DNA from 4 places in the Streptomyces sp. NPDC001507 genome. Region 1 is predicted to be linked to each of the others. Evidence: riboswitches for the same ligand, from Rfam matches in the RefSeq annotation. Region 1 holds a riboswitch; each other region holds the start of a gene.
What was found. A riboswitch is a leader RNA that binds a small molecule or an ion and turns the genes downstream of it on or off. The one in region 1 is predicted to bind S-adenosylmethionine.

Region 1 (7,685 bases):
CACCGGCGCCATGTGGGCCGTCCTGCTGACGCTCGCGGGGCTGCCCGCGGTGGGGTACGCGCTCGTCACCCGGCTCACCGGGCGGGGGCGCAAGGGGCGACCGCCCTGGCGGCCGGGGGACGATCCGGTCTGCTGGACCTGCGCGGGTGCGGCCCTCGCCGGACACGCGTTGGCCGCAACCACCGTGGTCGGCGACTGGGGCGGGATGTCCGGAGTGTTGTGGACGATGTTCGCGGCCGGGTGCTGCGCCGGCGCCGTCGTCCATGCGTACGACGCCTTCGCACGCCCAGCCGGGTCCGGATCCGGACCCGCCCCCCGCTGGCCGCGGCCCGCCCTCCTGCTCGTCGCACCCTACGCGTTCGCCCTCGGGTTCTTCTGGCTGGTCGCCGGCTGACCCGAGGGCGAACCGCCGGGTCAGCTCAGGGTCTTCAGCGCCGCCGCGTCGTACGACGTGAGTTCGTCCGTGCGGCCGGTCAGGATCTTGGCCGCCCACTCGGGGTCCTGGAGGAGGGCGCGGCCGACGGCGACCATGTCGTACTCGTCGCGCTCCAGGCTGTCGAGGAGGTCGTCGATGCCCCTGGTCCCGGAGCCCTCGCCCGCGAAGGCCTTGATGAAGTCGCCGTCGAGGCCGACCGAGCCGACGGTGATGGTGGGCCTGCCGGTGAGCTTCTTGGTCCAGCCGGCCAGGTTGAGGTCGGAGCCGTCGAACTCGGGGATCCAGTAGCGGCGGGTGGAGGCGTGGAAGACGTCGACACCGGCGGCGGCCAGCGGGGTGAGGATCGCCTCCAGCTCCTCGGGGGTCTCGGCGAGGCGGGCGTCGTAGTTGTCCGACTTCCACTGCGAGTAGCGGAAGATGACCGGGAACTCCGGGGAGACCGAGTCGCGTACGGCGGCCACGATCTCCGCGGCGAACTTCGTACGGGCGACCGGGTCGCCGCCGTAGGCGTCGGTGCGGCGGTTGGTGCCCGCCCACAGGAACTGGTCGAGCAGGTAGCCGTGGGCGCCGTGCAGCTCGACGCCGTCGAAGCCGATGCGCTCGGCGGCGGCCGCGGCCTCGGCGAACGCGCGGATGACGTCGTCCAGGTCCTGCGCGGTCATCGCCTTGCCCTCGCCCTCGGTGCCGTCCAGGCGGATGCCGGAGGGACCGACGGCGGGGGCGTCCGCGACCGGTGCCTGGCCCTGCTTGCGGACCATGCCGATGTGCCACAGCTGCGGGACGATCGTGCCGCCGGCCGCGTGCACACCCTCGGCGACCTTCGCCCAGCCCGCCAGCTGCTCCTCGCCGTGGAAGCGCGGGACGCGGCTGCTGCCTCCGGCCGAGTCGTGGCCGACGTACGTCCCCTCGGTGACGATCAGACCGACACCGGCGGCGGCCCGGCGCGAGTAGTACGAGACCACGTCCTCGCCGGGGACGCCGCCGGGGCTGAACTGGCGGGTCATCGGCGCCATCACGATCCGGTTGGGGACCGTGAGCCCGTTCAGGGCGACGGGACGGGAGAGGATCTCGGCCGCGCGGGAGGCGGGGGGCGTGGTGACGGTCACGTGGGGGGCTCCTCGTGAATAGGACGTATACCGGATGGTATGTGCACGCGCATTGAGTGCACGTCTGTGCACAACGGCCTGCCCGGTCGCGCGCATTCCCGCTTCCGCGCGGACGGCCGTGTGACCCACGACACAGGCACAGGCCTTCGCCGGAGCCACGCCCCGTCAGGGGCGCTGCCCTCTCCGGCTGCGGACACGCCGAAGGGCGGCACCCCCTGTCGAACAGGGAGCGCCGCCCTCGGTACTGCGTCGGAGCTGCCGAGCCGTCAGGCTCAGAAGTCCATGTCACCGCCCGGCATGCCGCCCGGAGCGGCCGCGGCGGCCTTCTCCGGCTTGTCGGCGATGACGGCCTCGGTGGTGAGGAACAGCGCGGCGATGGAGGCGGCGTTCTGCAGGGCAGAGCGGGTCACCTTCGCCGGGTCGATGATGCCCTCGGCGACCAGGTCGACGTACTCACCGGTCGCGGCGTTCAGGCCGTGACCCGGGGTGAGGTTGCGGACCTTCTCCACCACGACGCCGCCCTCGAGGCCGGCGTTGACGGCGATCTGCTTCAGCGGGGCCTCGAGCGCGAGCTTCACGGCCTGCGCGCCGGTCGCCTCGTCACCCTCCAGCTCCAGCTTCTCGAAGACCTGGGAGGCCTGGAGCAGGGCCACGCCACCACCGGCGACGATGCCCTCCTCGACGGCCGCCTTGGCGTTGCGCACGGCGTCCTCGATGCGGTGCTTGCGCTCCTTGAGCTCGACCTCGGTCGCGGCACCGGCCTTGATGACGGCGACGCCACCGGCGAGCTTGGCCAGGCGCTCCTGGAGCTTCTCGCGGTCGTAGTCCGAGTCGGACTGCTCGATCTCGGCGCGGATCTGGTTGACCCGGCCCTGGACCTGCTCGGTGGAGCCGGCGCCGTCGACGATGGTGGTCTCGTCCTTGGTGATGACCACCTTGCGGGCGCGGCCCAGCAGGTCGAGGGTCGTGTTCTCCAGCTTGAGACCGACCTCCTCGGAGATGACCTCGCCGCCGGTGAGGATGGCGATGTCGTTCAGCATCGCCTTGCGGCGGTCGCCGAAGCCCGGAGCCTTGACGGCGACGGACTTGAAGGTGCCGCGGATCTTGTTGACGACCAGGGTCGACAGGGCCTCGCCCTCGACGTCCTCGGCGATGATCAGCAGCGGCTTGCCCGACTGCATGACCTTCTCCAGCAGCGGGAGCAGGTCCTTGACCGAGGAGATCTTGGAGTTGGCGATCAGGATGTACGGGTCGTCGAGGACGGCCTCCATACGCTCCATGTCGGTGGCGAAGTACGCCGAGATGTAGCCCTTGTCGAAGCGCATACCCTCGGTGAGCTCCAGCTCCAGACCGAAGGTCTGGGACTCCTCGACGGTGATGACGCCTTCCTTGCCGACCTTGTCCATGGCCTCGGCGATGAGCTCGCCGATCTGGGTGTCGGCGGCGGAGATGGAGGCCGTGGAGGCGATCTGCTCCTTGGTCTCGACGTCCTTCGCCTGCTCCAGCAGGGCACCGGAGACGGCCTCGACGGCCTTCTCGATACCGCGCTTCAGGGCCATCGGGTTGGCACCGGCGGCCACGTTGCGCAGGCCCTCGCGGACCAGGGCCTGGGCGAGCACGGTCGCGGTGGTCGTACCGTCGCCGGCGACGTCGTCCGTCTTCTTGGCGACTTCCTTGACCAGCTCGGCGCCGATCTTCTCGTACGGGTCCTCCAGCTCGATCTCCTTGGCGATGGACACACCATCGTTGGTGATCGTGGGGGCGCCCCACTTCTTCTCAAGGACGACGTTGCGGCCCTTGGGGCCGAGGGTGACCTTGACGGCGTCGGCGAGCTGGTTCATACCGCGCTCAAGGCCGCGCCGCGCCTCCTCGTCGAACGCGATGATCTTGGCCATGTGAAGTGGTCCCTCCAGGACTGGGGGTGAGTCTTCGGACCGCGCCCGCGCCCGCGACGGACGGCTCGCCGACCCGTGGGTTCCTTGCCCCACCCGGTCCGCGGGCCTCACCGACCCGGTCCTTCTTTGTCACTCTCACCTTCAGAGTGCTAACGCCAATGATTAGCACTCGACCCAGGAGAGTGCAAGGCGCGCTCGCGAAGCGAGTGCTCGTTGGGGGGTGGTGGTCGGGCGACGGGCGGGCGCAAGCGGCTCTCGAGGACCGGGGCCCGGGAACATGGCCCGGGACATGCCGAAGGGCTCGTGCCCCGGGAGGCACGAGCCCTTCGAAGGAGTACAGAAGAACGTCGCTGATCAGTCGGCGCGTGCTTCAGCTGGTCGCCAGCCGGACCATGTCCGCCTGCGGCCCCTTCTGGCCCTGCGAGATCTCGAAATCGACCCGCTGGCCCTCCTCCAGGGTGCGGTAGCCGTCCATCTGAATCGCGCTGTAGTGGACGAAAACATCCGCACCACCGTCGACCGCGATGAAGCCGTACCCCTTCTCCGCGTTGAACCACTTGACGGTGCCCTGAGCCATGCCTAACTCCCCTATTACTGGCCCTTGCACAGATCCACACTTCGCGGATCCGGGTCAGACCTCACCCCCCATTGGTTGGGGGCGTGCGCCGGAACGCGTCGACCGCGGCTGAATGTATCTGTCCAACTGCCGTCTGCAACAGGTCAATCGGACGAGAATTCTGGACGGAAGGGGTCCGGAATGTAGCAAGAATTCGGCCGAATTCAGGGCAAGTCGGACCCCGCAAAGGCCACAAAAGCCGCATATAACCTGCGCACTTTGGCTACTTCTTGCCGGGCTCGCGGTATCGAATACGGGGCTCCCGACCTGGAGATCGGGACCGTGTTCCCCAACTGTACCGCGCTCAACCACACAGAATTGCCCCCTCCGCTTCTCTCACGGAGGGGGCAATCGGATGAACAGTCGGTGATCGGCGTTACCGAAGGTAATGTTCGGTCATTCGATCAGCCTGTCAAGCGGGGCCGCAGGTCAGCCGCCGGCGACGGCCGGGATGATGGAGACGCCGGCGCCGTCCGGGGTGGCGGTCTCCAGGCCCTGCTCGAAGCGCACGTCGTCGTCGTTGACGTACACGTTGACGAACCGGCGCAGCTTGCCCTGGTCGTCCAGAACCCGCGCGGAGATACCGGTGTGGTTCTTCTCCAGGTCCGAGATGACCTCGCCGAGGGTGGCCCCTTCGGCGGCGACTTCGGCCTGGCCCCCGGTGTAGGTACGCAGGATGGTGGGGATGCGAACGGTGACGCTCACGTTTTTACCTCCGGTCCGGGCGGCAGCTCTGAGCGGCGCCCTATTTCTCGGGGGACTCAGGCGAGCCCGGCCTCGCGGAAAGACTCCAGATTCGGGCGAATGGTCGCGGTGAGCCCGGTCCCCGCCACCGCGTCCAGCGTCTTCAGTCCATCACCGGTGTTGAGTACAACGACCGACTTCGCCGGATCAATCAACCCATTCTCAATGAGCTTTTTGGTGACTCCAACCGTCACTCCGCCGGCGGTTTCCGCGAAGATTCCCTCGGTCCGCGCGAGCAGTTTGATGGCGTCGACGACCTGCTCGTCGGTGACGTCCTCCACCGCGCCGCCGGTGCGCCGCGCGATGTCGAGGACGTACGGCCCGTCGGCCGGGTTGCCGATGGCGAGGGACTTGGCGATGGTGTTCGGCTTCTGCGGGCGGACCACGTCGTGGCCCTCCTTGTACGCCACCGACACCGGCGAGCAGCCCTCGGCCTGGGCGCCGAAGATCTTGTACGGCTTGTCCTCGACGAGACCGAGCTTGATCAGCTCCTGCAGCCCCTTGTCGATCTTCGTGAGCTGCGAGCCGGAGGCGATCGGGACGACCAGCTGGTCCGGGATCTGCCAGCCGAGCTGCTCGCAGATCTCGTACGCGAGGGTCTTGGAGCCTTCCGCGTAGTACGGCCGGAGGTTGACGTTGACGAAGCCCCAGCCCTCGCCGGCCGGGTCGCCGATCAGCTCGGAGCAGAAGCGGTTCACGTCGTCGTAGTTGCCCTCGATGCCGACGAGCTCGCCGCCGTAGATCGCGGCCATGACGACCTTGCCCTGCTCCAGGTCGTGCGGGATGAACACGCAGGAGCGGAAGCCGGCCCGGGCGGCCGCGGCACCGACCGCGCCGGCCAGGTTGCCGGTGGAGGAGCAGGAGAGGGTGGTGTAGCCGAAGGCACGGGCGGCCTCGACGGCCTGGGCGACGACGCGGTCCTTGAAGGAGTGCGTCGGGTTGCCGGAGTCGTCCTTCACGTACAGGCCGCCGGTCACCCCGAGCTCGCGGGCCAGGTTGTCGGCCTTGACGAGCTTGGTCCAGCCGGGGTTGATGTTCGGCTTGGTCGCCACGTCCGCGGGGACGGGCAGCAGCGGCGCGTAGCGCCAGATGTTCGCGGGACCCGCTTCGATCTGCTTGCGGAGTTCCTCGGTGTCGTAGGCCGAGAAGTCGTAGGCGATCTCCAGCGGGCCGAAACACTCCTCGCAGGCGAACACCGGGCCGAGCGGCACCCGGTGACCGCACTCGCGGCAGCTCAGGGCGGCGGCGGGACCGAGGTCGACGGCGGAATCCGTGGTGCTTGCAACAGTCTGCACAGCCATTGAGGCGAGGCCCTTTCTCCTCATCTTCCTCACGACGCATCTCGTCGTGAGACGGATTTGGCACCTTCCCTAGCCGGGAGCCTCGCGGTGATCGACAGTGATCTACGAGTACCGACTGGAGGGTTGCCGGGGCTTCAACGGGCCGTTTCCCTCTGCCCCTCTGGATGAGCGGTATGCGGTTGTCAACGCCGGGTGACCCCAGGACATGCGATGGTCATCGGCGTTGTTCAAGACTGTAACCGAAGGCCAGGACAGTTGAGTGAGTCGTCCGAACCGCGAGATGGATCACACCTCGTCGTGTGACCGTGACAGTGAGGAGCCGCTGACCGTGCTGGAAGAAGTCGAGCGCTGGCTGGCCACCCGCTCCTGGTCCGTAACCGATCGTCCCCTGCACCGGGTCATGGCCGCCAAACGGTCCTCCGGACAGACGGTCAGCGTCGTGCTGCCCGCGCTCAACGAGGAGGAGACCGTCGGCGACATCGTCGCGATCATCCGCCACGACCTGATGCAGCAGGTGCCGCTCGTCGACGAGATCGTGGTCGTCGACTCCGGCTCCACCGACCGCACGGCGGCCGTCGCCGCGGCGGCCGGCGCCCGCGTCGTGCACCGCGACGCGATCCTGCCCCGCATCCCCCCCGTCCCCGGCAAGGGCGAGGTCCTCTGGCGCTCCCTCCTGGTCACCACCGGGGACATCGTCTGCTTCATCGACGCCGACCTGCGGGAGTTCTCCTCCGACTTCGTCACCGGCATCGTCGGCCCGCTCCTCACCGACCCGGGCGTGGACCTCGTCAAGGCGATGTACGACCGCCCGCTCGGCGGCGCCGCCGGGCAGGGCGGCCGGGTCACCGAGCTGATGGCCCGCCCGCTGCTGAACATGCACTGGCCGCAGCTGGCCGGCTTCGTCCAGCCGCTCGGCGGCGAGTACGCGGCCCGCCGCTCGCTCCTCGAACAGCTGCCCTTCCCGGTCGGCTACGGCGTGGAGCTGGGCATGCTGGTCGACGCCCTGCACCTGGTGGGCCTCGACGCCCTCGCCCAGGTCGACGTCGGCGTCCGCAAGCACCGTCACCAGGACGGCCAGGCCCTCGGCCGGATGTCCGCCGCGATCTACCGCACGGCCCAGCTCCGGCTGGCCCGCGGCCACCTGATCCGGCCCTCCCTCACCCAGTTCGAACGGGGCGAGGACGGCTTCGAGCCGCGCACGTACTCCGTGGACACGGAGGAACGGCCGCCGATGGTGGAGATCACGGAGTACGCGGAGCGCAAGGTGGCGTGACGTCGTGGCGTGACGTCGCGGCTCGACGTCGTGGCGTGACTTCGTCGTACGGCCGTATACGGCGGCGCGTCGGGCGCGGCCGTACGTTTGAGCGTTTACGGGCCGGGCTAGGTTGTGGCGTATGGCTTTCCCCATCGCTTCCACCGGCGGTGCCGAGGTGCTCGTCGCCTCGAACCGCGGCCCGGTCTCGTACGAGCGACGCGAAGACGGTTCCCTGTACGCCAAACGGGGCGGCGGCGGGCTGGTCTCGGGTCTGTCGGCGATCGGCCCGGACGCGAACGCGGTGTGGGTGTGCGCCGCGCTCGGCGACGGCG
Region 2 (7,685 bases), on a different contig from region 1:
CATTGGTGACCGCGGCCCCGGAGGCGCCGACGCGCAGCACCGCGACGTCGAGGGTGGTCGTGGCGGGCTGCCCGTTCGAGGTGCCCTGGACGGTGACCGTGAGCGCCGCCAGGTTGTCGCCCGCCTTGGGCGGTTCCTTGTACTCGACGACCTGGACGGTCCGCTTGCTGCCGTCCGAGGCGGTGGCCGAGAACTGGTTGCACTCGCTGGGGAGCTTCTTCAGCCACTTGATGGTGGCGTCCATGGTCGGCTGGCCGTAGTCGCCGACCTGGTACAGCAGCCGGGAGTCCTCCGAGGTGAAGCCGCGCAGCCCGGAGGCGCCGGTGGCGCGGCCCAGCAGGGTGTCGGAGTAGAGGCTGTCCAGCAGCCGCTGGCAGTCGGCGGCGTCGGACTTGGCGTTGAGGAACTGGGCGACGTCGACCTTCCCGACCAGCATCTGGTTGCGCCAGGTGGCCGCGTCGTTGGCCAGCTGCCAGTCGTCCTCGATGTCGGCCGGCGTGATCAGCGCGGCCTGCGCCCCGGGGCCGGTGAGGGTGGGGGTGCGCGACGGGGCCGGGGAGCGCTCGGCGGCGGGGGAGACGGCCGCGGCCTCGGGGGAGCCGCTGCCGTCCGAACAGGCCGCCGTGGCGAGCAGGGTCCCCGCCGCCAGGGCCGTGGCGAGCACACGCGCGGGTCGGGACGGACGGGTCATCGCGACTGCCTCCTCGGGGACGCGGTACGTCACTGGGCGGGCGGCGCCGATGCGCCCTTCCGCCGGACGACGCCGGACGACGCCGGACGACGTCGCTGCGTCCCTCCACGCCACCACCGGCCGCGGGCGCCGACCACCCGCACGTGCCATTCGGGTGAGCGTCGTGATCAGGCCGCCGTGACCCGCACCCGCCGGCTGCCGCAGCGCGGGCACACCGCGTCCGTGAGCGGCGACGGCACGGCCCGGCCGGCCTCGTCGACGTACTCCAGGGTGCTCTGCAGCTCCGGATCGGCGACCGGGTCGGTGAAGAACACCGCCTGGAAGACGGCCTCCCAGCCGTGGCCGCACCGCCCACAGCGGAACGCGAACGTCTCGCGCACGGCGCCCGGCACCGGCCCGGGACCCGGGGACTCGGTCATCGGCTCCGGCTCCTGTCACTCGGCCTCCGCCACCAGCGCACCGCCCCGCCCGCCCGGCGGCAAGTCGGGGCCGGGTGTCCCAGGCGTGGACGCCCCCTTGACGCGGGGCGGAGGCCGATCGACACTCCAGATGGAAATCCTAGTGAAAAGGTAGGGAAAGATGGGTCGCCTGCGCACGCTCACCGGCAGACAGCGCCGCGAGAGCCCTGCGCCCTGGACGGCCCCCCTGCTCACCTCCCGCCGCCACCTCGACCTGCTGCGGATGTGCGGCGCCACCGGCCGCAGAGGCTGAGCGCCCGACCCCGGCCGTACGGGCCGGGTGCCCGACCCCGGCCGTACGAGCCGGGCGCCCGTCCGCAAGGACTCACCGGAACCCGCCGAGAACCCACCGACGAACGCTTCGGCCGCGCGTACCTCCGCGCGCCCGCCCGCCCCGGGGAGACGCATGTCCATCACTCCACTCGCCGCCCTGCCGTCCGTCCGTACCGCCCCCGCCTTCCGGGGCCGCATCGGCCGGGACGCCCGCAGCGGTCACTACGCCGTGCCGCGCCGCTACCGGCTGCACCTCTCCACCGCCTGTCCGGACGGCCTGCGCATCGCCGTCGGCCACAGTCTGCTGGCCCTGGACGACTGTTGTCCGGTCACCTACCTGCCCGCCGTCCCGGACTGTCCGGACGGCAGCCACGCGGTGCTGCGCCCGCTGTACGAGGCCAGCGCGCACCACTACGCGGGCCCGGCCCTCGCGCCGGTGTTCAGCGACGGCTGGTCCGGCCGTATCGTCAGCACCCACAGCCGGGACATCCTGCGCGACCTGGACCAGCACTTCGGTGACGGTGGCGCCCGGCTCTACCCGTGTGAGGCCGAGGCCGAGATCGAGGCCGTCGAGCGGCTGTGCGCCGAGGACATCGAGCAGGCCGCACAGCGGGCCGGGCGCGCGGGCGGCGACCCCGAGGCGCTGGAGGTGCTGCTCGCGGCCCTGGACGAACTGGAGCGCCGGCTGACCGGGGTGGAGTTCCTGGTCGGCGGTCAACTCACGGCCGCGGACGTCGAGGTGTGGGTGACTCTGGTGCAACTCGACACCGTGCACCGCAACCACCTCGACGCCGCCGCCGTGCACGCCATCGCCGGCCACCCGGTGCTGTGGGCCTACGCCCGCCGGCTGGCCGCCCACCCGGCCTTCGGCACCCACCTCGACCTGGACGGCATCGCCCGCCGCCACCACGGCCGTTGCCAGGGCCTGGAAGCCGCCGGCGCGGCCGTCCAGATCCTGGACTGGGCGGGCCACGCGGCGGACGCACCCCGCGGTCCGCGCAGGTGAGAGAGGCTCGAACCGTTTCGCCAGTCGGACAGGCGTTGACATTCGTTCGGGCAACTGCGTTACTTACGGACCAGAACGGTCATGAGCGTCAGCGTCAAGCCCTGGCTTGCTGACCGGCAACCCTCGCACCGCGGTGGGGTGCCCCAGGTGACGACCGGACCGACGACGTTTCGGCAAGCGACGAATCGGTAAGCGCGAGTGCCCTCCGGGGCCGGCACGACAGTGACAGGTGACGGACATGTACGCAGCCTCCAGGACGGCCCAGCGCCGCGCCGAGGGCTGCGTACGCCCGTACCCGAGCCCGCTCGTCGCCGACCGAGCCGTCGACCTGCTCCGTGTCAACAGCGCCCTGTGTAGCGCGTGTACCGCACCGGGCTGTGCCCGCTGTCGGGTCTGACCAGGCCTTTCCGCCGGTTCCCCGCAGCCTCGCACCCCAGCGTCCCCGTCGAAACACCGGCCGTCCGGTGTGCCGCCGTCCGCCCAGCCCCGTGCCCCGCGCGCCCCCGCGCACCGGCGCCGTGCCCGAACACGGACCGGTGCGCGGCCCCCGCCGTGGGACACGTGGGTGTCCGACTCCGCCGGAGCCCGCCATGAGTGAACCCCCAGGCGCCACGATCGCCGCCCCCGAGGCACCGCCCGCAGCCGACGAGCCGTCACCACCCCTCGCCGCACAGCGCGTTCAGCCGCTGCGCAGGCCCGGACGGTGGATCGCCACCGCCGTCGTCCTGGTCCTGGCCGCCCAGTTCGTGCACGGACTGGTGACCAACCCCTTCTACCAGTGGGACCGCTGGGGCTACTGGTTCCTGCGGCCGACCATCCTCGACGGACTGGTCATCACCCTCGAAGTCACCGCCTACAGCGCGGTGCTGGGCCTGCTCGGCGGCATCCTTCTCGCCCTGGCCCGGCTCTCGAAGAGCCCCGTGCTGCGCGCGGTCAGCTGGACCTACGTATGGGCGCTGCGGTCCATACCGCTCATCGTGGTCCTGCTCTTCCTCTACAACTTCAGCGCCCTGTACAAGACGTTGAGCATCGGCGTCCCCTTCGGGCCCGCCTTCTTCTCCTTCGACGAGTCGAAGCTCGCCACCGACATGGTCGTCGCCGTCATCGGCCTCAGCCTCAACGAGGCCGCCTACGCGGCCGAGGTGGTCCGCGGCGGCATCCTCTCCGTGGACCAGGGCCAGCACGAGGCGGCCGCCGCACTCGGTCTGCCCAAGGGCTACCAGTTCCGGAGGATCGTTTTCCCGCAGGCGCTCAGGTCCATCACCCCGAACTACGTCAACCAGCTGATCGGCCTGGTCAAGAGCACCTCGCTGGTCTTCTACGTCTCGCTGCTCGACCTGTTCGGCACCGCCCAGAGCATGGGCTCCACCTACCCCGGCGACATCGTGCCGCTGCTCCTCGTGGTGACCGTCTGGTACCTGATCCTGACCAGCGTCGTCTCCGTGATCCAGTTCTACGTGGAGCGGTACTACGCCCGTGGCGCCACCCGCGCGCTGCCCCCGACCCCCCTGCAGAAACTGCGCGCCGGCCTCACCGAACTGCGTGCCCGCATCCGCCGGGAGGCCGCGGTATGACCATCACCGACAGCGTGGAGACGGCCCCCGCCGCCCTGGAGATCCACGGCGTCCACAAGTGGTACGGCACCCACCGCGTCCTGGACGGCATCGACCTGACCATCCGCCCCGGCGAGGTCACCGTCGTCCTCGGCCCGTCCGGCTCCGGCAAGTCCACCCTCCTCAGGGTCATCAACCACCTGGAGAAGCCCGAGCGCGGCCACGTCAGCATCAACGGCGAGCCGATCGGCGTGAAGCGGCACGGCGAGCGGCTGAAGGAACTGAGCGAGCGCGCCATCCTGGCCCAGCGCGGCCGGATCGGCTTCGTCTTCCAGAACTTCAACCTCTTCCCGCACCTGACCGTGCTGGACAACGTGGCCGCCGCCCCGGTCGCCACCGGAAAGCTCGGCAAGCCCGAGGCCCAGGCCCTGGCCAAGGAGCTCCTGGAACGGGTCGGCCTCGGCGAGCGCATCGGCGCCTACCCGCGTCAGCTCTCCGGCGGCCAGCAGCAGCGCGTCGCCATCGCCCGCGCGCTCGCCCTGCGCCCCGGCGTGATCCTCTTCGACGAGCCCACCTCGGCCCTGGACCCCGAACTCGTCGGTGAGGTCCTCGCCGTCATCAAGGACCTGGCGACCAGCGGCACCACCCTCGTCATCGTCACCCACGAGATCGGCTTCGCCCGCGAGATCGCCGACCGGGTCGTCTTCATCGACGGCGGCCGGATCGTCGAGCAGGGCCCGCCCTCCGAGGTCCTCGACAACCCGCAGCACGAGCGGACCAGGGACTTCCTCAGCAAGGTCCTCTGAACCGCCGTACCCCCAGACCTCCCCCCACGCCTCTCTCACTCGCACCCAGTCACAAAGGACGACCATGCCTGCCCACTTCACCCGACGCAGCCTGATCAGAGGCATCTCCGCGGCGACCGTCGCCGCCTCCCTCGCCACCGGGCTCGCCGCCTGCGGGGGCGACAGCGACGCGGCCACCACCGCCTCCGCCGCGAAGACCGGCGAGGTCGTCATCGGCCAGGTCTCCAACGGCGCCGCCACCCAGACCGCGATCAAGGTCTCCGAGGTCAAGTCCATCAGCGCCGAACTGCCCGACTCCGTCAAGAAGAGCGGCAAGCTCGTCATCGGCGAGGGCGCCCTGCCCGCCGGGTTCCCGCCGCTGGCCTTCGTGGGCAGCGACCAGAAGACCCTCACCGGCTCCGAGCCCGACCTCGGCCGCCTGGTCGCCGCGGTCTTCGGCCTCAAGCCCGAGATCCAGAACGCCACCTGGGAGAACATGTTCGTCGGCATCGACAGCGGCAAGGTCGACGTGGCCTTCTCCAACGTCACCGACACCGAGGAGCGCAAGAAGAAGTACGAGTTCGCCTCCTACCGCCAGGACAACCTCGCCTTCACCGTGCCGAAGAAGAGCACCTGGAACTTCGACGGCAACTACGAGAACCTCGCCGGCAAGACGGTCTCCGTGAGTGCCGGCACCAACCAGGAGAAGATCCTCCTGGAGTGGAAGAAGAAGCTGGAGAGCGAGGGCAAGAAGCTCACCGTCAAGTACTTCCAGGACAGCAACAGCGTCTACCTGGCCCTGTCCAGCGGCAAGATCGACGCCTACCTCGGCCCCAACCCCGGCATCGCGTACCACAACAAGCAGACCGCGAACACGCCGAACGCCACCCGCACCGCGGGCACCTACTCCGGCGCGGGCGCCAGCCTCCAGGGCCTGATCGCGGCCACCGCCAAGAAGGACAGCGGCCTCGCCAAGCCCCTCGCGGACGCCATCAACTACCTGATCAAGAACGGTCAGTACGCCGAGTGGCTCAAGGCCTACAACCTCTCCAACGAGGCCGTCGCCAAGTCCGAGGTCAACCCGCCCGGACTGCCCCTCGACAACTCCTGATCACCCGTCAAGAAGCAAGGCCGCAAGCCGAGAAAGGACCGCGCCTCCGTGACCCTCCAGACCGACCTCCACGGCGGCGGGGCCCCGCTCGCACCCGGCACGTCCCCGCTCGACAACGCCGTCTGGTCGGCCCTCGCCGGCCCGCACGCCCACCTCGCGGAGCGAAGCGAGATGGGGGTCCCCCCGGCCGAAGGCTGGGGGAGGGTCGGCCGGGCGGCGCGGTATCCGGACGACGTCTACGCCTACGCGGCCGTCGCCGACGCCACCGACCCGGCCGCCTGGGCCGACCTGCGCACGCTCGTCGGCCCGGGAACGACCGTGAAGATCAAGCCGGTCGAGGCGGCACCGCCCGGCTGGGAGGTGGTCGGCGGCGGGACCGGCGTCCAGTTCGTCGACACGGCACTCAGGGCCGAGCCCGCCCCCGAGGCGGTACGGCTCGGTCCTGACGACGTGCCCGAGATGCTGGACCTGGTCGCCCGTACCGAACCCGGCCCGTTCCGCACCCGGACCGTCGAGATGGGCACCTATCTCGGCATCCGGCACCGCGGACGGCTGATCGCCATGGCGGGGGAGCGGCTGCGGCTGCCCGGCTGGACGGAGATCAGCGCCGTCTGCACCGACCCGGACCACCGGGGGCGGGGCCTGGCCACCCGTCTGATCCGCGCGGTCGCCGCCGGGATCCGGGAGCGCGGGGACACCCCGTTCCTGCACGCGGCTCCCGGCAACGCGAACGCGATCCGGCTCTACGAGTCGATCGGCTTCACCGAGCGGCTGCGCGGCCGCACCCTGCTCGTGCGCAGCCCGGGAACAACCACGGACGCCGGTCTGTTGTGAGTCACGACGAGATGCACGCGGAGCAGGCCGGGAGGTGCGGGACGTGACACGTGTCCTCAGCCCCAGCCGCCGTACCGTCCTGCACTCCCGGCCGCACATCGACCTGCAGCGCGTGGCCGGCGCGCTCTGTTGTTCCTGACCAGTCGTCCCCGCCGCGCCCCTCTCTCCGGCGCGCCCTCGTACGGACCCTCAGGAAGGCACCACTGTGTCCTCATCTCCCGCTTCCCCTCTGCACCTCGCCGTCGCCCTGGACGGCACCGGCTGGCACCCGGCGTCCTGGCGCGAGCCGGTCGCCCGCCCCCGCGAACTGTTCACCGCCGGCTACTGGGCCGACCTGGTCGCCGAGGCCGAGCGCGGCCTCGTGGACTTCGTCACCATCGAGGACGGCCTCGGCCTGCAGTCCTCGCACTACGGTGAGCTCGACGGCCGCACCGACCAGGTCCGGGGCCGCCTCGACGCCGTCCTGATCGCGTCCCGGATCGCGCCCCTGTCCAGCCACATCGGCCTGGTACCGACGGTGATCGCCACCCACACCGAGCCGTTCCACATCTCCAAGGCGATCGCCACCCTGGACTACGTCAGCACCGGCCGCGCCGGGCTGCGGGTGCAGATATCCGCCCGCCCCAACGAGGCGGACCACTTCGGCCGGCGCGCCTTCCCGCCGATAGACCTGGCCGGACTGCGGTCCCCGGCCGGGCAGGAGCGGCTCACCGAGCACTTCGACGAGGCCGCCGACCACGTCGAGGTGGTGCGCCGGCTCTGGGACAGCTGGGAGGACGACGCCGAGATCCGGGACGCCGCCACCGGCCGCTTCATCGACCGCGACAAGCTGCACTACATCGACTTCGAGGGCCGGCACTTCAGCGTCAAGGGCCCCTCCATCACCCCGCGCCCGCCGCAGGGCCAGCCGCTCGTCACCGCCCTCGGCCACCAGACCGTGCCCTACCGGCTGATCGCCCGCCAGGCCGACGTCG
Region 3 (7,685 bases), on a different contig from region 1:
CATGCACAGGGGGGCTGTACGCCGCGTTCGCACCCGCGGGCAAGGCGCAGGCCGATGAAACATCCCAGTCCCTGACCATCGAGGAGGGCAAGAAGCTCTACTCGGTCGGTTGCGCCAGCTGCCACGGCACCGGCGGTCAGGGTTCGTCCGACGGCCCCAGCCTGGTGGGCGTGGGCGCCGCGGCCGTCGACTTCCAGGTCGGCACCGGCCGTATGCCGGCCGCCACCTCGCAGGGCCCGCAGGTCGTCAAGAAGAAGAACATCTACACCCAGGCCCAGATCGACCAGCTCGCGGCGTACGTCGCCTCGCTGGGCGCCGGTCCCGAGGTCCCGACCTCGGAGCAGTACGGCCCGGACGGTGCCGACATCGCCAAGGGTGGCGAGCTCTTCCGCACGAACTGCGCGCAGTGCCACAACTTCGTGGGCTCGGGCGGTGCGCTGACCAAGGGCAAGTTCGCTCCGACTCTTGAGAACGTCGCCCCGAAGCACATCTACGAGGCCATGCAGACGGGCCCGCAGAACATGCCGTCCTTCCCCGACACCACGCTGACGGAGAAGAACAAGAAGGACATCATCGCGTACCTGAACGCGGTCAACAGCAGCAACACGGAGAACCCCGGCGGTCTCAACCTGGGCGGCCTCGGGCCGGTCAGCGAGGGTCTGTTCGCCTGGATCTTCGGTCTCGGTGCACTGATCGCGGTCGCCGTCTGGGTCGCCGCTCGGACCGCAAAGGCCAAGAAGTCATGAGTAGCCAAGACATTCCAGAAGAGAACCTGCCTGCTGAGCAGGACCACCACGCGCACGGAGCCGTGAGCGTCGCGGACGAGAAGGACCCCTTCTCGGACCCGGGTCTGCCGCCGCACGAGCACCGGATCCAGGACATCGACGAGCGGGCCGCCAAGCGGTCCGAGCGCGTCGTGGCCATGCTGTTCACGGTGTCGATGCTGGCCACCGTCGGCTTCATCGCCTCCTACGTGACGATCCCCAAAGACAAGTCGATCTTCGTCTTCCCGATCGGTCACATCAGCGCGCTGAACTTCGCCCTGGGCCTCACCCTCGGCGCGGCGCTGTTCTGCATCGGCGCGGGCGCGGTCCACTGGGCCCGCACCCTGATGTCCGACGTGGAGGTCGCCGACGAGCGGCACGCCATCTCGGCCCCGCCGGAGGTCAAGGCCAAGGTCCTGGCCGACTTCAAGCAGGGCGCGAAGGAGTCGGCGATCGGCCGGCGCAAGCTGATCCGCACCACGATGTTCGGCGCGCTGACCCTGGTCCCGCTCTCCGGCGTCGTGCTGCTGCGCGACCTCGGCCCGCTGCCCGGCACCTCGCTGCGTCACACGGCGTGGTCGAAGGGCAAGCTGCTCGTCAACATGAACACCAACGAGCCGCTGCGTCCCTCCGACGTCGCCGTCGGCTCGCTGACCTTCGCCAAGCCCGAGGGCGTCGAGGAGTCCCAGGAGGACTTCCAGAACGTGATGGCGAAGGCGGCCCTGATGATCATCCGGCTGCAGCCGGACAACATCAAGGACAAGCGCGAGCTCGAGTGGTCGCACGAGGGCATCGTCGCCTTCTCGAAGATCTGCACCCACGTGGGCTGCCCGATCTCGCTGTACGAGCAGCAGACCCACCACGTGCTCTGCCCGTGCCACCAGTCCACCTTCGACCTCTCCGACGGAGCCCGAGTGATCTTCGGCCCGGCCGGCCACGCCCTGCCGCAGCTGCGCATCGGCGTGAGCGAGGAGGGCTACCTCCAGGCGCTCGGCGACTTCGACGAGCCCGTCGGTCCTGCCTTCTGGGAGCGCGGATGAGCACTACAGAGAACACCGAGTCCCGCGAGCGCGGGAAGGCACCGGCCGGCGAGCGCGTCGCCGACTGGGCCGACGGACGGCTCGGGATCTACTCCCTGGCCAAGTCCAACATGCGCAAGATCTTCCCCGACCACTGGTCGTTCATGTTGGGCGAAGTGTGCATGTACAGCTTCATCATCATCATCCTGACGGGTGTGTACCTGACGCTGTTCTTCCACCCCTCGATGAACGAGGTGGTGTACCACGGCAGCTACGTCCCGCTCCAGGGACAGATGATGTCCGAGGCGTTCAACTCGACCCTGCACATCTCCTTCGACGTGCGCGGTGGCCTGCTCATCCGGCAGATCCACCACTGGGCCGCGCTGATCTTCCTCGCCGGCATGTTCGTGCACATGATGCGCGTGTTCTTCACCGGCGCGTTCCGCAAGCCGCGTGAGATCAACTGGCTGTTCGGCTTCCTGCTGTTCGTCCTGGGCATGTTCACCGGCTTCACCGGTTACTCGCTCCCGGACGACCTGCTCTCCGGCACCGGTGTCCGCTTCACCGAGGGCGCCATCCTGTCGATGCCGATCGTCGGCACGTACATCTCGTACTTCCTCTTCGGCGGCGAGTTCCCCGGCCACGACTTCGTGGGGCGGTTCTACTCGATCCACATCCTGCTGCTGCCGGGCATCATGCTCGGCCTGATGGTGGGCCACCTGATCCTGGTCTTCTACCACAAGCACACGCAGTTCGCGGGCCCCGGAAAGACCGAGAAGAACGTCGTCGGCATGCCGCTGCTGCCGGTCTACATGGCCAAGGCCGGAGGCTTCTTCTTCCTGGTCTTCGGTGTCATCGCGGCCATCGCGGCGACCACCCAGATCAACCCGATCTGGGCCATGGGCCCCTACCGTCCGGACCAGGTGTCCACCGGCGCCCAGCCCGACTGGTACATGGGCTTCGCCGAGGGCCTGATCCGCTACATGCCCGGCTGGGAGATCAACTTCTGGGGCCACACCCTGGTCCTGGGCGTCTTCATCCCGCTGGTCCTGTTCGGTCTGGTCCTGGGCGCGATCGCGGTCTACCCGTTCATCGAGTCCTGGGTCACCGGTGACAAGAGCGAGCACCACATCCTGGACCGGCCGCGCAACGCCCCGACCCGTACCGGGTTCGGTGTCGCCTGGGTGACCGTGTACATGGTGGGCCTGATCGGTGGTGGCAACGACCTCATCGCCACCCACTTCCACCTGTCGATCAACGACGTGACCTGGTTCGTCCGGATCTTCTTCTTCGCCGGACCGGTGATCGCGTTCATCGTGACCAAGCGCATCTGCCTCGGCCTGCAGCGCCGGGACCGCGACAAGGTGCTGCACGGTCGCGAGACCGGCATCATCAAGCGGCTGCCGCACGGTGAGTTCATCGAGGTCCACGAGCCGCTCTCGCAGGAGCAGCTGCACACCCTCACGGCGCACCACCAGTACGAGCCGGCCCAGGTCGGCCCGGCGGTCGACGAGAACGGTGTCGAGCGCAAGATCAAGGGCTCCGAGAAGCTCCGCGCCAAGCTGAGCAACGCCTACTACGGCGAGGACAACCAGATCCCGAAGCCGACTGTCGAGGAGTACAAGGAGATCACGAGCGGCCACGGCCACCACTGATCGACCGCGTCGCCACGCCACGGCGAAGGGCCCCCGTCCGGGGTACGGACGGGGGCCCTTCGCCGTGCTCGGAGCTGGATAGGGTAGCCCTGAGAACCCCTGTTGCCCGTACGACGATCAGGAGCGGCTTTATGAGCGCTGTGACCCCCGCTGGAGGCGACACCGCGGCGGGCCGTTCCTGGCCCGGGGTACTGAACGCGCTGCTGTACGGACAGGACCAGAGCTCCGACGCGACGGCCTGGGCGATGGACCAGATCATGCGCGGCCAGGCCACCGACGCCCAGATCGCGGGCTTCGTCGTGGCCCTGCGGGCCAAGGGCGAGACGGTCGACGAGATCAACGGCCTGGTCCGCACCATGTACGCGCACGCCAACGTCATCGAGGTACCGGGCCGCACCGTCGACATCGTCGGCACCGGCGGCGACGGCGCGAAGACGGTGAACATCTCCACGATGTCGGCGCTCGTGGTGGCCGGCACGGGCGCGAAGGTCGTCAAGCACGGCAACCGGGCCGCGTCCTCCGCGTCCGGGGCCTCTGACGTCCTGGAGAAGCTCGGCGTCAACCTCGACCTGACCCCGCAGCGGGTCGCCGAGGTCGCCGAGGAGGCCGGCATCACCTTCTGCTTCGCGATCAAGTTCCACCCGGCGCTGCGGCACGCGGGCGCGGCGCGCGGCCAGCTGGGCATCCGCACGGTCTTCAACATCCTCGGCCCGCTGACCAACCCCGCGCGGGTGCGGGCGCAGGCGGTCGGCGTGGCCGACCCCCGCATGGCCCCCGTCGTCGCGGGCGTCTTCGCCGAACGCGGCCACTCCTCCCTCGTCTTCCGCGGCGACGACGGCCTCGACGAACTGACGACGACCGCCACGTCCCGCGTCTGGATCGTCCGCGACGGCAAGGTGACCGAGGAGACCTTCGACCCCCGTGACGTCGGCATCGACCTGGTCCCCGTGGAGGCGCTGCGGGGCGGCGACCCGTCGTACAACGCGGAGGTCGCCCGCAGGCTGCTGGACGGCGAGCAGGGCCCGGTGCGGGACGCGGTGCTGCTGAACTCCGCGGCGGCCCTGGTGGCCCTCGACCCGGCCGCCGGGACCCTGGCCGAGCAGCTCCGCGCCGGCATGGCCAGGGCGGCCGAGTCGATCGACTCGGGTGCGGCCAAGCGGGTCCTGGAGCGCTGGGCGGCGGCGACGAACAAGTAGGGGGCCGGTCCAGCCGGCCGAGGTGGAGTCCGGCACCGCCGGGCTCCACCGTCGCGGCTGATCGCCGTGACGGCTGATCGCCGTTGCGGCGGAAAGAGGATTTCGGCACCGGCGCCGATGCCAAGGGACCGGCCTCGGCCCCTGGCGGTGTCCCGTCATCCGGACAGGAGTTGCGCGGCTGCGATCACTTCACCTACGTTTCTTCCCAGGTCATGAGTGACAGTCATGAGGCCCCGGCCGACTGTCCGGCAACCCTCCGTCCGTGGCGGGGTGCCCCGGGTGAAGACCAGGCCGCAGGCAGCGAGGTCTGCGGCAAGCGCGGACCCCTCGTACACCAGGGGTCCTGGTCGTCGAGGAGTCTCCCGTGAGCAAGCGAATGCGATAGGGCCGCAGAGCCCCGCCTCCGCATCCCCCTTTTCCCCTGCCGCTGCTTGAGCGCATCCGCTCGCACGGCGGATCTCACCTGCTCACACGGGAGTTCACCCATGTCCGTCTCCACCGCTGCCGCCGCCCAGTCCGTTTGTGCCCCGCTGCCCGTTCTGGGGCGGGATGTCACCGTCCCGCTCGTCACCGGCGGCGAGGTCACCTACGCCGCCCTCGACTACGCGGCCAGCGCCCCCGCCCTCCAGCGGGTCTGGGACGACGTCGCCGCCTACGCGCCTTACTACGGCAGCGTCCACCGCGGCGCCGGCTACCTCTCCCAGCTCTCCACCGACCTCTTCGAGAACGCCCGCCGGACCGTCGCCGAGTTCCTCGACTGCCGCCCCGACGACCAGCTGGTCTTCACCCGCTCGACGACGGACTCCCTGAACCTGCTGGCCCGTGCCCTCCCCGCCGGCTGCCAGGTCTTCGTCTTCGAGACCGAGCACCACGCCTCCCTGCTGCCCTGGCAGGACGCCCGCGTCACCTACCTCGACGCCCCCCGCACCCCGCGCCAGGCCGTCGAGACCCTGGAACGCGCCCTCGCCGACCGCGACCCGTACGGCCCGGCCCTGGTCTGCGTCACCGGTGCCTCCAACGTCACCGGCGAGCTGTGGCCCGTCCGGGAGCTCGCGGCCGCAGCGCACGCGCACGGCGCCCGGATCGTCCTGGACGCCGCCCAGCTGGCCCCGCACCACCCCGTCTCCGTCCGCGACCTGGACGTCGACTGGGTCGCCTTCTCCGGCCACAAGCTGTACGCCCCCTTCGGCTCCGGCGTCCTGGCCGGCCGCGCCGACTGGCTGCAGGCCGCCGAGCCCTACCTCGCGGGCGGCGGCGCCAGCCGCAAGGTCACCCGGCGCGAGGACGGGGGAGTGGCCGTGGAGTGGCACGAGAGCGCCGCGCGGCACGAGGCGGGGTCGCCCAACGTCATCGGTGCCTACTCCATCGCCGCCGCCTGCAAGGCGCTCACCGAGGCGGGCTTCGACACGCTGGTCGCCCGCGAGCGGTACCTGATCGAGAAGGTGCGGGCGGGGCTGGCCGAGGTCCCCGAGGTCCGGGTCCTCTCGCTCTTCGGCGACGACGCCCCCCGCGTCGGCGTGATCAGCTTCGTGGTGGACGGCTGGAACAGCTCCCACTTCGCCGCCGCCCTCTCCGCCGAGTACGGCATCGGCGTCCGCGACGGCCTCTTCTGCGCCCACCCGCTGGTCAGGACCCTGCTGGGCTCCGACCCCCAGACCCAGGGCGAGTGCGGGGCGCCGGAGGCGGCACCGGGCGAGAAGTCCCTCAACGCCATCCGGGTGAGCTTCGGGGCGGGGACGCCGGACGAGCACGTGGAGCGCTTCGTGAACGCGGTACGGGAACTGGTGACCGACGGCGCGAAGTGGGCGTACCGCACGGAGGACGGCCGCTGCGTCCCGGCGGTGGGCTGACTTACCTGTTTTCAGGGGCGCGGGGAACTGCGCGACCAGCCACGACGGACCCGCGGGGGGCCACGGCGCTTCGTGCCCGGCTGCCGGCCGGTGGGGGCTGGTCGCGCAGTTCCTCCCCCAGCCTTCGGCCGGGGGTACCCCCAGCGCCCCTTACGGGGCGCTCAGCTGTCCAGGCCGATCGCGAACGCCGCCTCCAGGTCGTGCTGGGAGTACGTGCGGAACGCGACGTGCGTGTCCGTGCCCTCCACGCCCTGGATCTTGCTGATGCGGCCCGGGATCACCTCCGCCAGATCCTCGTGCTCGCGCACCCGGACCATGGCGATCAGGTCGTACGTACCGGTGACGGAGAAGACCTCGCTGACGCTCTCCAGCGCGGCGATCTGTTCCGCGATCTCGGGGATCCGGTCCACGCTGGTCTTGATGAGGACGATCGCGGTGATCACGGCTGGTTCTCTCCCTCGGGTGCCGGAGCTGGGGCGACCTTCACTTTAGTGGTACGGCCGTACCGCACCCACGCGTAGCCGAACCCGAGTCCGAACCCGACCAGGTGCGCGAGGTAGGCCACGCCGGGACCGGAGGGGGCCTGGTCGAGGGCCAGCCACTGGAGGGCCGCCCAGAACGGGAGGACGACCCAGGCCGGGAACCGGAGCGGAAGGAAGAAGAGGAAGGGGAGGAGACTGGTCACGCGGGCGCTGGGGAACAGGTACAGGAACGCTCCGAGGACCGCCGAGATCGCCCCGGACGCACCCACCAGCGACTGCGGGGACGTGGCGTTGGCGACCGCGTAGCCGAGCAGCGCGAGATAGCCGCAGCAGACGTAGAAGAGAGTGAACTCCACGCGGCCCATCCGTTCCTCGGTCATCGCCCCGAAGACGAAGAGGAAGAGCATGTTGCCGAGCAGGTGCACCCAGCTGCCGTGGATGAACAGCGCCGTGGCCGGGGTCAGCGCCTCCCGCGCCGGACCGTCGAACAGGTCGGCGGGGACCACCCCCCAGTGCCGGAAATACGCCCGCTGCGCGGCCGCGAGGGCCTCTCCGGTGCCGTAGGAGGGGGTGAAGCCGGAGGCGGGGCCGAGCACGAAGATCAGGCAGCACACGGCGATCAGGGTGTACGTCATGGGTGCGGACGTGCCCCGCAGGCTCCGCAGGGTCCGGGCCGCCGTGGTGTTCCAGTTGCCGATCATGGACATAGAGCATGGCGT
Region 4 (7,685 bases), on a different contig from region 1:
GGAATGGCTGAACAGGACCGGAGCGGTCGACACGGCGAGGGCCGCGCGCTGCGTGGACTCGGCGACGTGGGAGAGGTCCACGAGGACGCCGGTGCGGTTCAGCTCCGCGACGATCGCCCGGCCGGTGTCGTTGAGACCGCCGACCGCCGGCACGTCGGTGGCCGAGTCCGCCCAGGAGGTGTTGTCGTTGTGCGTGAGGGTCACGTACCGCACCCCGAGCCGGGCGTACGAGCGCAGTACCCCGGACGACTCGGCGAGGCTGTGGCCGCCCTCGACGCCGAGCAGGGAGGCGATGCGTCCCTCGGCGAACGCCCGCTCGACGTCCGCCGCCGTGTAGGCGATCCGCAGGGTGTCTGGGTAGCGGGCGGCGAGCCGGTAGACGGCGTCGATCTGCTCCAGGGTGGCCACCACGGCCTCGGGTTCGGGCAGCCTGGACGAGACGTACACCGACCAGAACTGCGCGCCGACCCCTCCGGCGCGCAGCCGGGGCAGATCGGTGTGCAGGCCGGGGCGGCCGTCGTCGAGGCCTTCGACGCTGTAGCCGGCCCGCGCGCGCAGCGCCACCGGCAGATCGTTGTGCCCGTCGAAGACGGGTGTGCTGCGCAGTACTTCATCGATCAGTGTGCCGTCGCTCATGAGCCGGCCACTCCTTCCTCCACGGGGCGATGCCGACGCCTCGCCTGCCGGACCGGGTCGGGTACGGGCAGGGCGGCCACGAGCCGGCGGGTGTAGTCGTCCTGCGGACTGCCGAGCACCTGGCCGGTGGGACCCTCCTCGGCGATCCGTCCCCGGTGCAGTACCACCACCCGGTCGGCGACCTGTTCGACCACGGCCAGGTCGTGGCTGACGAACAGCGCCGCGAAGCCCAGCTCCCGCTGGAGCTCCCCGAACAGATCGAGCACCTTCGCCTGCACGGACACGTCCAGCGCCGAGGTCGGCTCGTCCGCGATCAGCAGCCCGGGCCGCAGCGCGAGCGCCCGGGCGAGGCCGGCGCGCTGGCGCTGGCCTCCGCTGAGTTCGTGCGGGTAGCGGTCCGCGTAGGCGCGGGGAAGGTGCACCGCTTCCAGCAGTGCCTCGGCCCGCGCCCGGATCTCCCGCGCGCCCAGCTCCCGCCGGTGCACGACGAGCGGCTCCGCGACGCTCTCGGCGATCGTCAGCAGGGGGTTGAAGCTGGTGGCGGGGTCCTGGAAGACGTACCCGATCCGCCCTGCCGTCCTCGACTTCCGTGGCGTGCGGGTCAACCGGGCCGGCTTCGACTTCCGTGACGTTCGCGGCAACGGCTCGCCGAACAGCTCCAGTTGCCCGCCCGTCACCGCGGTCAGCCCGGCGATCGCCCGCCCGATGGTGGTCTTCCCGCTGCCGCTCTCGCCGACCAGCCCGAGCACCTCACCCTGCCGGATCTCGAAGCTGACCCCGTCCACCGCCCGGAAGCCCCTGCGCCCCAGCCGCCCCGGGTAGTCGACGACCAGCCGGGAGGCACGGACGGCCGGGTGCTCCTCCCGGCTCGCCGCGGCCGACGGCCGGGCCCGCCCGCTGGTACCGAAGTCCGGTACGGCGGTCAGGAGTTCTCGGGTGTACGGGTGGGCCGGTGCGGAGAACAGACCGCGCACCGGCGCCTGTTCGACCACCTGCCCCGCCCGCATGACCGCCACCCGGTCGGCGAGGTCGGCGACGACGCCCATGTTGTGGGTGATGAGCAGGACGGCGGTGCCGAAGTCGGTGCGGCAGCGGTGGAGCAGCTCCAGGATCTCCGCCTGGACGGTGACGTCCAGGGCGGTGGTCGGTTCGTCGGCGACGATGAGCCGGGTGCCCAGGGCGAGGGCCATGGCGATGACCGCGCGCTGCTTCTGGCCGCCGGACAGCTGGTGCGGGTAGTGGTCCACGCGGGTGGCCGGGTCGGGGATGCCGACCTTGTCGAGCCACTCCACGGCGAGCGCCCGCCGTTCGGCCCTGCTGCCGCCGCGCCCGTGGGCACGCAGCCCCTCGGTGAGCTGCCAGCCGATGGTGAAGACGGGGTTCAGCGCGGTGGAGGGCTCCTGGAAGACCATCGCGGCGTGCGTGCCGCGCAGGGCGCGCAGCCGGGCCGGGGACGCGGTGAACACGTCCTCCGCGGGTTCCGAGGTGCCGTCACCGAGCAGCACACGGCCGCGGACGGCCGCGGTGCCGGGCAGCAGACCGAGGACCGACCGGGCGGTGACGGTCTTGCCGCTGCCGCTCTCGCCGACCAGGGCCAGCACCTCGCCGGGGGCGACGGACAGGCTGACCCCCCGGACGGCGGGCGCCGGGCCGGCATCGGTGGCGAAGTCGACGTACAGGTCCTCGATGCGCAGCAGGTCACTCATCGTCCCCGCCTCCGTCCGTGGGAGCGGCGGACGTACCGGCGCGGCGCCGCAGCCGTGGGTCGGCCAGGTCGGTGAGGCTCTCGCCGAGCAGGGTCGTGCCCAGGACCGTGAGGACGATGCCCAGTCCAGGCGGGATCGCCGTCCACCAGATACCCGAAGTGACGTCGGCGACCGCGCGGTTGAGGTCGTAGCCCCACTCCGCGGCGGAGTTGGGTTCGATGCCGAAGCCCAGGAAACCGAGGCCGGCGAGGGTGAGGATGGCCTCCGACGCGTTGATCGTGAAGATCAGCGGCAGGGTGCGCACCGAGTTGCGCAGCACGTGCCGGGTCATGATCCGCCACGGTCCCGTGCCGATCACCCGGGCCGCGTCGACGAACGGCTCCGCTTTCACCCGGATCACCTCGGCCCGTACGACGCGGAAGTACTGCGGTACGAAGGACACGGCGACCGAGCAGGAGGCGGCGCCGAGACCGCCGACGAGGCTCGACTGGCCGCCGCTGATCACGATCGACATGACGATGGCGAGCAGCAGCGGAGGGAACGCGTACAGCGCGTCCGCCAGCCCCACCAGGAGCCGGTCCAGCCTGCCGCCGAGGTAGCCGGAGAGCAGCCCGAGCACAGTGCCCGGCACCGCCGAGAGCAGCAGGGCGGCGACGATGATCAGCAGCGCGGTGCGCGCACCCCAGACCGTCCGGGACAGGACGTCGTACCCGGCGATGGTCGTGCCCAGGGGATGGGCGCCGCTCGGAGCCTGCTGGGAGCCGAACAGACCAGCGCCGTCGCGGAGTTGGGCGTAGCCGTGCGGGGCGAGCAACGGTCCCGGCAGGGCGGTGAGGAGGAACAGCCCCGTCAGGACCAGGCCGGTGACCAGCATGGCCCGCTGCACCCCCGCGCCCGTCCGCAGCCGCAGCGGCAGCCGTCGTGCCAGAACCAGCGCCATGACTCAGTACCTCACTCGCGGATCGATCAGCGCGGCGACGACGTCGACGAGGAAGTTCGTCACCGCCACGACGACGGCGAACAGGGCCACGATGCCCTGCACGGCTGGGAAGTCACGGACCGTCAGATAGTGGGCGAGCTCGTAGCCGAGGCCCTTCCACTCGAAGGTGGTCTCGGTGAGCACGGCACCGCCGAGGAGCCCGGCGACCTGGAGTCCCAGAACGGTGACGACGGGGATCAGCGCGGGCCGGGTGGCGTGCCGGGTGACCAGGCGCAGCGGGGCCACGCCCCGGGAGCGCGCGGCCTCGACGTACTCGGCGGAGAGCGTGCCGATCAGGTTCGTGCGCACCAGCCGGAGCAGCACGCCGGCCACGAACAGGCCGAGGGCCAGTCCGGGCAGTACGGCGTGCCGGAGCACGTCCGCGATCGCCGTGGCGTCGCCGCTGCGCAGCGCGTCGATCAGGTACACGCCGGTCGTGCTCGTCTGGTCCTGCAGGAAGAGCTGGACTCCGGTGCTCGCGCGGCCCGAGGAGGGCAGCCAGCCGAGCCAGATCGCGAAGACCAGCTTCAGCAGCAGGCCCCCGAAGAACACGGGTGTCGCATAGGTCAGGATCGCGAACAGGCGCAGGACCGCGTCGGGTGCCCGGTCGCGGTAGGAGGCCGCCACCATGCCCAGCGGGACGCCGGTCACCAGGGCCACCAGGAGTGCGTAGCAGGCGAGTTCGACCGTCGCGGCGCCGTAGGTGCCGAGGACGTGCGTGACCGGCTGGTTGTCGGTGACCGTACGGCCGAAGTCGCCGGTGGCCAGCGAGCGCAGGTAGTCCAGGTACTGGGTGGGCAACGGCCGGTCGTAGCCCGCCTGGTGAAGCTTGGCCTGGAGCTGGTCCGGAGTGAGGCGGTCGCCGAAGGCGGCGCTGATCGGGTCGCCGGTCAGCCGCATCAGGAAGAAGACCAGGCTGACCAGGATCAGCACGGTGGGGATGATGAGGAGGAAGCGGACCACCAGGTAGCGGGCGAACCCGTACCCGGCGGCGCCGTCGGCCGGGGTGGCGGCGGCGCCGGGGGTCTCCTGCGTCAGAGCGCTCACTTCTTCGAGAGCCCCGCCCAGCGGAACTGGTACGTCGCGTCCAGCTCGGCCGGCACACCGCTGACGTCGGTGCGGGTGACGATGGCGGTGGAGCCCTGGAGCAGCGGCAGCAGCGGCACCTGCGCGGCTGCCTTGTCCTGCGCCTGCTTCAGCAGTCCGGTCCGCTGCGCGGCGTCCGTCTCGGTCTCCTCCTTCTTGATCAGCGCACGCACGGCGGAGTCGTCGTAGCCGTTGGCGACCCAGCTGTTGGCCGAGTAGAAGGGCGAGAGGTAGTCGTCCGCGTCGAGGTAGTCGGCGTACCAGCCGAGCTGGTAGAGCGGGTAGAGATGCTTGACACGGTCCTTGCCGTACTGGGTCCACTCGGTGGACTGCAGGTTCACCTTGAACAGCCCGGTGGCTTCCAGCTGGGACTTGACCAGCGCGTACTCGTCGGCCGACGACGAGCCGTAGTGGTCGCTGTTGTACTGGATGTTGAGCGTGACCGGAGTGCTCACCTTCGCCGCCTTCAGCCGGGCCGCCGCGGCCGCCGTGTCGGGACCGCCCTTCTTGTCGCCGTAGAGCGACTTGAAGGAGGGGGTGGCGCCGGTCAGGCCGTCCGGCACGGAGCTGTAGAGCGGCTGGTAGGTGTTCTTGTAGACCTGCTGGGCGAGTTGGGACCGGTCGACGGAGTCCGCGACCGCCTGCCGGACCGCGAGGGCCTTCTTGGCGTCGGCGTTCTTCGTCTTGGTGCCGAAGGGCTGGCTCGCCAGGTCGAAGACGATGTAGCGGATGCCGTTGCCGGAGCCGGTGTGGACCTTGACGTCCTTCTGCTTGGCGAGGTCGTCCAGGTCGGTGGTGGTGAGCGTGCGGTAGACGGCGTCGATGGTGCCCTGCTGGACGTCGAGCTTCAGATTGCCGGCGTCCGTGTAGTACTTGAGCCGGACGTTCCTGGTCTTCGGCGTGCCCAGCTGTCCCTTGTAGCCGGCGTTGGCCGCGAAGGACACCAGTGAGTTCTTGTCGTAGCTCTTGATGCCGTACGGCCCGTTCCACGGCCTGGCCGCGACGATCGACTTGTCGTCGAGGATCTTGTCCGCGGGGAACACCTGCTCGTCCACGATGTAGCCGGCGGCCGTGGACAGCACCTGCGGGAAGAGCGTGTCGTCGGCCGACTTGAGGGTGAAGACGACCGTGGCCGGGTCCGGGTCGGCGACCGAGGCGAGGTTGTAGAGCAGCGAGGACGGGCCGTTCTCGTCGGCGATCTTCAGGTCCCGGTCGAAGCTGAACTTGACGTCGGAGGAGGTGAGGTCGTGACCGTTGGCGAACTTCAGGCCCTTCTGGAGGGTGACCGTGTACTCCTTGGGCCCGGTCAGCTTGATCCCGGTGGCCAGGTCCGGGGAGACCTCCGCTGAGCCGTTCTTCTGGCTGAGCAGGGTCGCGTAGACCTCGCTCTCGACGGTGCCGGAGCCGGCGTCCCACGCACCGGCCGGGTCGAGGCTGGTGACCTGGTCGGTCGTACCGACCGTGATCGCCGACCCGGAACTCGCGGTGCTGCCGTCCTTGCTGCTCGTGCAGCCGGTCAGCGCCACCAGGAACGCCGTTCCGAGGGAGATCGCGCCGAGGCCGGAGCGACGGGGTCTGTTCGGCGTCGGGCCGCTGTGGGGTGCCATCAGTTGTCTCTGCTTCCGCGTCGGGGTGCGTGAACCAGCCCTGGCGGAGGGCTGTGCCAAGGCGTGCAAGATCACGTGGGAAAAAGGGGAGTTACACCGACGGGCGGTTGCGCTGCCGGCCGGCGGAGGGCGGGATCAGCCCTGACACAGACAGCTGGACACCAGCAGCAGGTCGACATGGAGACGGGAGCACAGCATCAGGGCTCTCGCCATGCCGTCCTCCCGGGTTCTGGCCCGCCTCGGGGCCGATGTGAGCGCACTTGCAGAAAGAAGAGATCCGCCGAGCCTTCACCTGGGGCACCCCACTGCGTCGAGGGTTGCCGTCCGGCCAGCCAGGGCTTGATCACCGGAACTCGTAGCTCGCGCTCACCGTAGATCGGCTGTTCCACCGGCGTCAACACCGCCCCGGAACGCCCGGACCCGGCGGAACGCATGGTGGACGCATCCATCCCGGGTGTGCTTTCATCCGGCCATGGAGACCACTGGCCCGGCACACACGGTGCTGCTCGACCCGTTCTGGGTGAGCCGCCGCGCCGACCAGTTCGACCAGGTCTGTTGCTGACCGCCGTCCCACGGCCCGCGACCGCGTTCCTCTCTTCCTGTCTGCTCTTTCCCGCAGCCCTCGACCACCCCGCATCCAGGGGCGGCCCGTGAGGCATTGTCGGCCGTCGTTGCCGCGAAGGAACTTCCATGGCACAACTCACAGCCCTGCCCCTCATCGACATCTCCCGCTTCCGCGCCCCCGGCACGGACCGGGCCGCCTTTCTCGCCGAACTCCGGTCCGCGGCCCATGAGGTGGGCTTCTTCTACGTCACCGGACACGGTGTCCCCGCAGCACTCCGCGACGAGGCGCTGACCGCGGCACGCGCCTTCTTCGCCCTGCCCGAGCAGCAGCGACTGGAGATCGAGAACCTCAACTCGCCCCAGTTCCGCGGCTATACACGCACCGGCACCGAGTACACAGCGGGCAGCGCCGACTGGCGGGAGCAGATCGACATCGGCCCGGAGCGCGCGGCGCTCGACACCGGCCCGGACGACCCCGACTACCTGCGCCTGATCGGTCCGAACCAGTGGCCGTCCGCGCTGCCGGAGCTGAAGGACATCGTGCTGCGCTGGCAGGCGGAGGCGCTGCGGGTCAGCCGTGAGGTGCTGCGCGCCCTCGCGGCCGCGCTCGGACAGGACGAGGGCTACTTCGACCAGTGGTTCGACGACGAGGCGGCCGTCCACGTGAAGATCGTGCACTATCCGCCGCGCGTGGCTCAGGACGCCGACCAGGGGGTGGGCGCGCACAAGGACTACGGCTACCTGGCCCTGCTCCAGCAGGACGACGTCGGCGGACTCCAGGTGCAGCGGGAGGACGGCGGCTGGATCGACGCCGTGCCGGTGCCCGACGCCTTCGTGTTCAACATCGGCGAGATGCTGGAGATCGCCACCCAGGGCTACCTGAAAGCCACTCAGCACCGGGTCGTCAGCCCGCAGCAGGGCGTCGACCGCTACTCGATCCCCTTCTTCCTCGGCCCGCGCCTGGACGCGGTGGTCAAACCGCTGGAACTCCCCGCCGAACTGGCCGCGCTGAGCCGGGGCGTCACCGACGACCCGGACAACCCGCTGCTCGCCGCCTTCGGCGAGAACGCGGTCGTCGGCTGGCTCCGCTCACATCCACGGGTCGCC

Region 2: linked by a shared signal. The riboswitch ahead of ACFY0K_RS00715 (amino acid ABC transporter permease) and the one ahead of thrC (threonine synthase) in region 1 are both predicted to bind S-adenosylmethionine.
Region 3: linked by a shared signal. The riboswitch ahead of ACFY0K_RS08355 (aminotransferase class V-fold PLP-dependent enzyme) and the one ahead of thrC (threonine synthase) in region 1 are both predicted to bind S-adenosylmethionine.
Region 4: linked by a shared signal. The riboswitch ahead of ACFY0K_RS04060 (ABC transporter substrate-binding protein) and the one ahead of thrC (threonine synthase) in region 1 are both predicted to bind S-adenosylmethionine.

What each region holds. Positions count from the first base shown of each region.
Region 1 covers NZ_JBIAVV010000004.1:538,053-545,737, forward strand. Annotated here, with positions in the region: gene ACFY0K_RS16220 (hypothetical protein) at 1-394, shown strand, start outside; gene ACFY0K_RS16225 (NADH:flavin oxidoreductase) at 415-1,542, opposite strand; gene groL (chaperonin GroEL) at 1,815-3,437, opposite strand; gene ACFY0K_RS16235 (cold-shock protein) at 3,808-4,014, opposite strand; gene ACFY0K_RS16240 (ubiquitin-like small modifier protein 1) at 4,483-4,758, opposite strand; gene thrC (threonine synthase) at 4,815-6,098, opposite strand; SAM riboswitch class I at 6,116-6,269, opposite strand; gene ACFY0K_RS16250 (glucosyl-3-phosphoglycerate synthase) at 6,427-7,371, shown strand; gene ACFY0K_RS16255 (trehalose-6-phosphate synthase) at 7,493-7,685, shown strand, end outside.
Region 2 covers NZ_JBIAVV010000001.1:134,332-142,016, forward strand. Annotated here, with positions in the region: gene ACFY0K_RS00695 (hypothetical protein) at 1-691, opposite strand, end outside; gene ACFY0K_RS00700 (hypothetical protein) at 859-1,110, opposite strand; gene ACFY0K_RS00705 (hypothetical protein) at 1,271-1,402, shown strand; gene ACFY0K_RS00710 (glutathione S-transferase C-terminal domain-containing protein) at 1,556-2,428, shown strand; SAM riboswitch class IV at 2,506-2,629, shown strand; gene ACFY0K_RS00715 (amino acid ABC transporter permease) at 3,019-4,002, shown strand; gene ACFY0K_RS00720 (amino acid ABC transporter ATP-binding protein) at 3,999-4,787, shown strand; gene ACFY0K_RS00725 (ABC transporter substrate-binding protein) at 4,852-5,877, shown strand; gene ACFY0K_RS00730 (GNAT family N-acetyltransferase) at 5,926-6,711, shown strand; gene ACFY0K_RS00735 (putative leader peptide) at 6,755-6,850, shown strand; gene ACFY0K_RS00740 (LLM class flavin-dependent oxidoreductase) at 6,917-7,685, shown strand, end outside.
Region 3 covers NZ_JBIAVV010000002.1:483,354-491,038, forward strand. Annotated here, with positions in the region: gene ACFY0K_RS08335 (c-type cytochrome) at 1-746, shown strand, start outside; gene ACFY0K_RS08340 (Rieske 2Fe-2S domain-containing protein) at 743-1,804, shown strand; gene ACFY0K_RS08345 (cytochrome bc complex cytochrome b subunit) at 1,801-3,438, shown strand; gene trpD (anthranilate phosphoribosyltransferase) at 3,570-4,634, shown strand; SAM riboswitch class IV at 4,843-4,959, shown strand; gene ACFY0K_RS08355 (aminotransferase class V-fold PLP-dependent enzyme) at 5,120-6,484, shown strand; gene ACFY0K_RS08360 (Lrp/AsnC family transcriptional regulator) at 6,646-6,927, opposite strand; gene ACFY0K_RS08365 (rhomboid family intramembrane serine protease) at 6,924-7,667, opposite strand.
Region 4 covers NZ_JBIAVV010000001.1:874,768-882,452, forward strand. Annotated here, with positions in the region: gene ACFY0K_RS04040 (dipeptidase) at 1-636, opposite strand, end outside; gene ACFY0K_RS04045 (dipeptide ABC transporter ATP-binding protein) at 633-2,342, opposite strand; gene ACFY0K_RS04050 (ABC transporter permease) at 2,335-3,282, opposite strand; gene ACFY0K_RS04055 (ABC transporter permease) at 3,286-4,368, opposite strand; gene ACFY0K_RS04060 (ABC transporter substrate-binding protein) at 4,365-6,014, opposite strand; SAM riboswitch class IV at 6,266-6,375, opposite strand; gene ACFY0K_RS04065 (isopenicillin N synthase family dioxygenase) at 6,705-7,685, shown strand, end outside.